DNA from 2 places in the Streptococcus sp. 20925_1_77 genome. Region 1 is predicted to be linked to the other one. Evidence: predicted binding sites of a transcription regulator. Region 1 holds the regulator's gene; the other holds the start of a gene.
The links. The regulator HrcA, encoded in region 1, represses chaperone genes, less so after heat shock. The targets are predictions, from matches to a motif close to TTAGCACTCNNNNNNNNNGAGTGCTAA.
Positions count from the first base shown of each region.

Region 2: a site for HrcA is predicted at 1,509-1,535, ahead of groES (co-chaperone GroES). Genes of this name have one in related genera too.

Region 1 covers NZ_JAPVZB010000011.1:12,336-15,759, reverse strand. Annotated here, with positions in the region: gene O3626_RS06845 (histidine phosphatase family protein) at 1-77, shown strand, start outside; gene O3626_RS06840 (M15 family metallopeptidase) at 61-840, shown strand; gene hrcA (heat-inducible transcriptional repressor HrcA) at 1,009-2,043, shown strand; gene grpE (nucleotide exchange factor GrpE) at 2,068-2,592, shown strand; gene dnaK (molecular chaperone DnaK) at 2,852-3,424, shown strand, end outside.
Region 2 covers NZ_JAPVZB010000014.1:319-3,742, reverse strand. Annotated here, with positions in the region: gene O3626_RS07800 (PTS sugar transporter subunit IIC) at 1-195, shown strand, start outside; gene O3626_RS07795 (PTS system mannose/fructose/sorbose family transporter subunit IID) at 179-1,033, shown strand; gene O3626_RS07790 (hypothetical protein) at 1,135-1,428, shown strand; gene groES (co-chaperone GroES) at 1,558-1,839, shown strand; gene groL (chaperonin GroEL) at 1,861-3,424, shown strand, end outside.

The DNA.
Region 1 (3,424 bases):
TTCATATTGAAAAGATTGGAGATCTGTCCTATCGTAAGGTTGGAGCAAAACTCTTAGAGGATGGCCATGACAAATAAGTATAGACGCGCAAGAAAAAAACGTAAGAAACGGTGGCCCTACCTATTGAGTTTCTTTCTTCTTGTGATCCTTGGATCAGGAATTGGTGCTTACTTGGCTAAACCAAGCTTGTTTTCAGGGCTTCAGTTTTGGAAGGCAAAAAAAACAGCTGTAACGACTCCCTCTTCTTCTAAGAAAAAGAAAGAAAAATCAGATTTACCAGCTGTTTCGACAAAAGACTGGCAGTTGATCTTGGTCAATCGTGACAATGTGAAGCCAGAGTTGAACCCACAATTGACAGATGTAGATGCTATCAAAGTGGATAGTCGGATTGTAGAGCCAACTCGTCAATTTCTAGAGGCGGCTCGAAAAATTGCCCCAGAAGAAACCTTGATATCGGGTTATCGAAGCGTGGCGGAACAAACAGAGCTCTATAATGAGCGTGTTGCGCAATTAGAGGCCAGTGGTCTTTCACACGAAGAAGCTGAAAAGCAGGTGCAGACCCAGGTACAGGTCCCTGGTGCTAGTGAACACCAGACGGGGCTTGCGATCGATATGAGTGTCGAAGCTGGTCAAAGTGATGAGTTGGGCTTGCAGCTAGCTGCCATCGCACCGCAATATGGCTTTGTCCTTCGTTACCCAGATGGGAAGAGCAACATCACAGGTGTGAATTTTGAGAATTGGCATTTCCGTTATGTTGGCGTAGAAAACGCCCAGTATATGGCCAAACATCAGCTAGTATTGGAAGAATATATTCAACTATTGAAAAAGGCTGGAAAATAGGAGGAGATTCACTTTTTCTAGGTCTTCAGAATGATTTTTAGCACTCTTGAAAAAAGAGTGCTAATTTTTTGGATTTTTTTCTTGACTTTCCTTTGGATGGGTGTATAATAGAATCATGGTTTAGCACTTAAGTGTTTAGAGTGCTAAATACGAAAGAGAGGTGAGGTCATGGTTACAGAGCGTCAAAATGAGATTCTAAATCTTGTCGTCGATATCTTTACCAAGACCCACGAACCAGTTGGTTCAAAAGCACTGCAAGATGTCATTCAATCCAGTAGTGCTACTATCCGAAACGACATGGCTGCCCTCGAAAAACAAGGCTTACTAGAAAAGGCCCACACTTCGAGTGGCCGAATGCCTAGCCGGGCTGGTTTTCAATATTTTGTTCAGAACTCGCTTGATCTAGAGTTGATTGATGAACAAGATGTCTACCAGGTGGTGAAAGCCTTTGATTTCGAAGCCTTTAAGTTAGACGATATCTTGGATGCTACGGCTAAGTTATTGGCCCAGATGACGGGCTACACCGCAGTCATTCAGGATGTTGAGCCGACGCGGCAGCGCTTGACTGGTTTTGAGATTGTTCCCTTATCCAACCACGATGCTTTAGCGGTTCTGACCTTGGATGAATCAAAGCCTGTCACTGTACAATTTGCTATTCCAAAGAATTTCTTAACCAGTGACTTGGAAATCTTCCATCAGCTGGTTCAAGAACGCTTCATTGGAAATACGGTCTTGGATATCCACTACCGCTTGCGGACGGAGATTCCACAGATTGTACAGCGCTATTTCAAGACGACAGACAATGTCTTGGATCTATTCGATTACGTCTTCTCGCAACTGTTTCAAGAACTGGTCTTTGTAGAAGGAAAGGTTTCATCTTTGAGTTATGCCGATCTTCAGACCTATCAGTTTTTAGATAATCCCCAACACGTAGCCTTGGAGTTACGAGGGGGAATGCCAGAAGACCAAATGACCCAGATCCTGGTTGCAGAATCTCAAGAGAAGGCTTTGAAAAATGTGACGGTGATTAGTCACAAGTTCCTAGTGCCTTATCGTGGGATGGCCCTCATGCATGTGATCGGTCCCGTAGAGATGGATTACAGGCGTGTGATTAGCCTGGTCAATGTCATCGGCCGAGTGCTGGTCATGAAGTTAACGGATTACTACCGTTACCTCAACAGCAACCATTATGAAGTAAATTAAGACCAAATGAAAGGGGTGTATGCCTTGACAGAAGATATCAAAAAAGAAGGCGTGAAAGAAGAGGATGTTGCCGAGACAACTGAAGAAGTTGTTAAGGAAAGCAATCAACCTTCTGAGTTAGAAGAAGCACAAGCGCGTGCTGAGGAATTTGAAAATAAATACCTTCGTGCTCATGCAGAGATGCAAAATATTCAGCGCCGTGCCAATGAAGAACGTCAACAATTACAAAAATACCGTAGCCAAGATTTGGCAAAAGCGATCTTACCATCACTTGACAACCTCGAACGTGCCCTTGCCGTCGAAGGGTTGACAGATGATGTGAAGAAGGGCTTGGAAATGGTCCAAGAAAGTTTGGTACATGCCTTAAAAGAAGAAGGTATCGAAGAAATTCCAGCAGATGGAGCCTTTGACCATAACTACCACATGGCCATCCAAACCTTACCTGCAGATGACGAGCATCCAGCAGACACCATCGCACAAGTCTTCCAAAAAGGCTACAAACTCCATGACCGCATCCTACGCCCAGCCATGGTAGTAGTGTTCAACTAGGCGAGAAAACTTAAAAACCTTGTCCGAAACGACACTAAACTATGAAAGAAAGATAAACAATGGTTCAGCTTCACCAATAGTAAGAAGCGAAGCGAACCAAAGGAGATACTCTTCGCCGTGGCGCTATCTTCGCAAACTTTGAGACCTTAGGCTCAAAGTTTAGTCAAAGAGATTGACGAAGTCAAGCTCTGACGGCGTCGCCACTTAAGAAGAGTATCAAAAAGAAAAAAGAAGAAAAAATCAACAAGGAGAAAAACACATGTCTAAAATTATCGGTATTGACTTAGGTACAACAAACTCAGCAGTGGCAGTTCTTGAAGGAACTGAATCAAAAATCATCGCAAACCCAGAAGGAAACCGCACGACTCCATCTGTAGTTTCATTCAAAAATGGTGAAATCATCGTTGGTGACGCTGCAAAACGTCAAGCAGTCACAAATCCAGATACAGTCATCTCTATCAAATCTAAGATGGGTACTTCTGAAAAAGTTTCTGCTAACGGTAAAGAATACACACCACAAGAAATCTCAGCTATGATTCTTCAATACTTGAAAGGTTACGCTGAAGATTACCTTGGTGAAAAAGTAACCAAAGCTGTTATCACAGTTCCTGCTTACTTCAATGACGCACAACGTCAAGCAACTAAAGACGCTGGTAAAATCGCTGGTCTTGAAGTAGAACGTATCGTCAACGAACCAACAGCAGCAGCCCTTGCTTATGGTTTGGATAAGACTGATAAAGAAGAAAAAATCTTGGTATTCGACCTTGGTGGTGGTACATTCGACGTATCTATCCTTGAATTGGGTGATGGTGTCTTTGATGTATTGGCAACT
Region 2 (3,424 bases), on a different contig from region 1:
GTTACAGAAGCAACTGACTTCATTCCATTCTTTGTTGGATTTACCTTGGCAAAATCTCTCGGATTGAACTTGGTATCCAGTGCCGTTGTTTCATTAATCTTTGCAGTAATCTACTATGAACTTGAAGTGATCAAATCGATGAAAGCTGCTCCAGCCGGAGTGGTGGACCAAGACGATGATGAGGAGGATATTTAAAATGGCTGATAGAAAGAAAATTTCAAAGAAAACATTAGCAAAAGCATTCCATCATTGGTATTATGGTCATTTGACTTGTTTCTCTCAAGAACATATGCAAACCTTCGGGTACTTGACTTCTATGCTTCCAATCGTAGAAGAAATATATGACACAAAAGAAGAACAAAAGGATGCTATGCAAACCTATACGGCCTTCTTCAACACTGAACCACAACTTGGATCTCTTGTTGTAGGGATCACAGCTGGTTTGGAAGAAGCGCGTGCAAACGGAGATGCAGTGGATGGCGAAACCATCAACGGTATGCGTGCCGGTTTGATGGGACCAATCGCTGGTATTGGTGACTCATTGGTCGTTGGTACCTTGATTCCAGTTCTCTTGGGGATTGCCCTTGGCCTTTCTAAAGGTGGTAACGTCGCTGGTGCCCTCTTCTACATCGTCGTATGGAACCTCTTAGTCTACTTTGGTATGCGCTTTGCCTTCTTCAAAGGTTACCAATTAGGGGATAAAGCCGTTGAATTCCTTGTAGGACCAAAAGGACAAGCTCTTCGTAAAGCGATCAGCGTTGTCGGTGGTATGGTTATCGGTGCCGTAGCAGCTACTTGGGTATCTGTTACAACAGCCCTTCAATTCAAGAATTCTGAAGGAAAAGTCTTCTTGAACATCCAAGAAAAGATCGATGGTGTTTATCCAGGTCTCTTGACAGCAACCTTCATCACCCTTTGCTGGTGGTTGATGTCTAAGAAAAAAATTTCACCAAACAAAGTTATGTTACTTCTCGTTGTAGTTGCTTTGATCGGTGTTGCCCTTGGTATCTTCGACCCACATCTTAAATACTAAGGAAAAGAAAAAACGAATTTGCTAGTAGGAGTTTTTGAGAATGAAGTGAATTGACCTCCTTTACTTGCACTTCATTCTCAATTTTTATCAGGAGGAATCCCATGGTTACAAAACAAGAACTTGTCAATGGATATGAAACAGAAATCAAGTACCAACGCCACATGCTTGAAAACCTTGGTCGTTGGTTCAGCTTACTCTTTATCATTGCCAGTATTGGTGTGGTATTGATCTATCTCTTTCACAAAAGTTTCCTCCCACTCTTGATCCTCGGGATTTTACTAGCCTTGGTTGGAATTTTAGGCATGATTGTTTTTGGATATGGCATCTACCGCGGGCGGATCAATCTTCAAAAAGTGATCGACGATTTCAATCAAAAATTGACAATTTTAAATTGATATTTTAGAAACATCTCATCTATTTTTGAGGTGTTTTTTTCTTGACTATTTCTGACCAAGTGATACAATAGAAACATAAGTTAGCACTTACGTATAGAGAGTGCTAAAAACACGTATGGAGGAATGAACATGTTAAAACCATTAGGAGACCGTGTGGTCTTAAAAGTAGAAGAAAAAGAACAGACTGTTGGAGGTTTTGTCCTCGCCGGTGCGAGCAAGGCTGATACAAAAACAGCTGAAGTAGTGGCCGTTGGTGAAGGTGTGCGTACCCTAAGTGGTGAACTCATCGCCCCAGCTGTAAAAGCAGGAGATCACGTTTTGGTTGAAAGCCATGCAGGAATTGAAGTGAAAGATGGGGAAGAAACCTACACCATCGTTGGAACAGCGAACATTCTTGCAATTGTAGAGTAAGAGAAGAAAGAGGTAAGAGAAATGGCAAAAGATATTAAATTTTCATCTGATGCACGTTCTGCAATGGTCCGTGGTGTCGATGTCTTAGCAGATACAGTGAAAGTTACGTTGGGCCCTAAAGGTCGCAATGTGGTTCTTGAAAAATCATTTGGTTCACCCTTGATCACAAATGACGGGGTGACCATCGCAAAAGAAATCGAATTGGAAGACCATTTTGAAAATATGGGTGCTAAATTGGTGTCAGAAGTGGCTTCTAAGACCAATGATATCGCAGGTGACGGTACAACGACCGCAACGGTTTTGACTCAAGCCATCGTCCGTGAAGGGATCAAAAACGTCACTGCAGGTGCTAACCCAATTGGCATACGTCGTGGGATTGAGACCGCTGTTGCAACAGCAGTAGAAGCTTTGAAAAACAATGCGATCCCAGTATCGAGCAAGGAAGCGATTGCTCAAGTAGCTGCTGTGTCTTCTCGTTCTGAAAAAGTTGGTGAGTACATCTCTGAAGCCATGGAAAAAGTTGGCAAAGATGGGGTTATCACCATTGAAGAATCTCGTGGAATGGAGACAGAACTGGAAGTCGTTGAAGGAATGCAGTTTGACCGTGGTTACCTTTCACAATACATGGTCACTGATAATGAAAAAATGGTAGCAGACCTTGAAAATCCATACATTTTGATCACTGACAAGAAGATTTCAAATATCCAAGAAATCTTGCCATTGTTGGAAAGCATTCTTCAAAGCAACCGTCCACTCTTGATCATCGCTGATGATGTCGATGGCGAAGCTCTTCCAACACTTGTCTTGAACAAGATCCGCGGTACCTTTAATGTCGTAGCTGTCAAGGCACCAGGATTTGGAGATCGCCGCAAAGCCATGTTAGAAGACATTGCCATCTTGACAGGTGGTACAGTCATTACAGACGATCTTGGTTTGGAATTGAAAGATGCAACCATTGAAGCACTTGGTCAAGCAGCTAAAGTTTCAGTCGATAAAGACAGTACTGTCATTGTCGAAGGTTCTGGTAACCCAGAAGCGATCGCTAACCGTGTCGCTGTTATCAAGTCACAAATCGAAACCACAACCTCTGAGTTTGACCATGAAAAATTACAAGAACGTTTGGCTAAATTGTCTGGTGGTGTTGCCGTAATCAAGGTCGGTGCTGCAACAGAAACAGAATTGAAAGAAATGAAACTTCGTATCGAAGATGCCCTTAATGCGACTCGCGCAGCCGTTGAAGAAGGGATCGTTGCCGGAGGTGGTACAGCCCTTGTCAATGTCATCTCTGCGGTCGCAGCCCTTGAATTAGAAGGAGATGAAGCGACCGGACGCAATATCGTTCTTCGTGCTTTGGAAGAACCGGTGCGCCAAATTGCCCACAATGCCGGTTACGAAGGATCTATTGTGATTGATCGCTTGAAAAATGCCGAAGTCGGAACAGGCTTCAATGCTGCAACAGGTGAATGGGTGAATATGATTGATGCAGGGATCATCGACCCTGTTAAAGTCAGTCGTTCAGCCCTTCAAAACGCAGCTTCTGTTGCTAGCCTCATTTTGACAACCGAAGCAGTCGTAGCCAACAAAC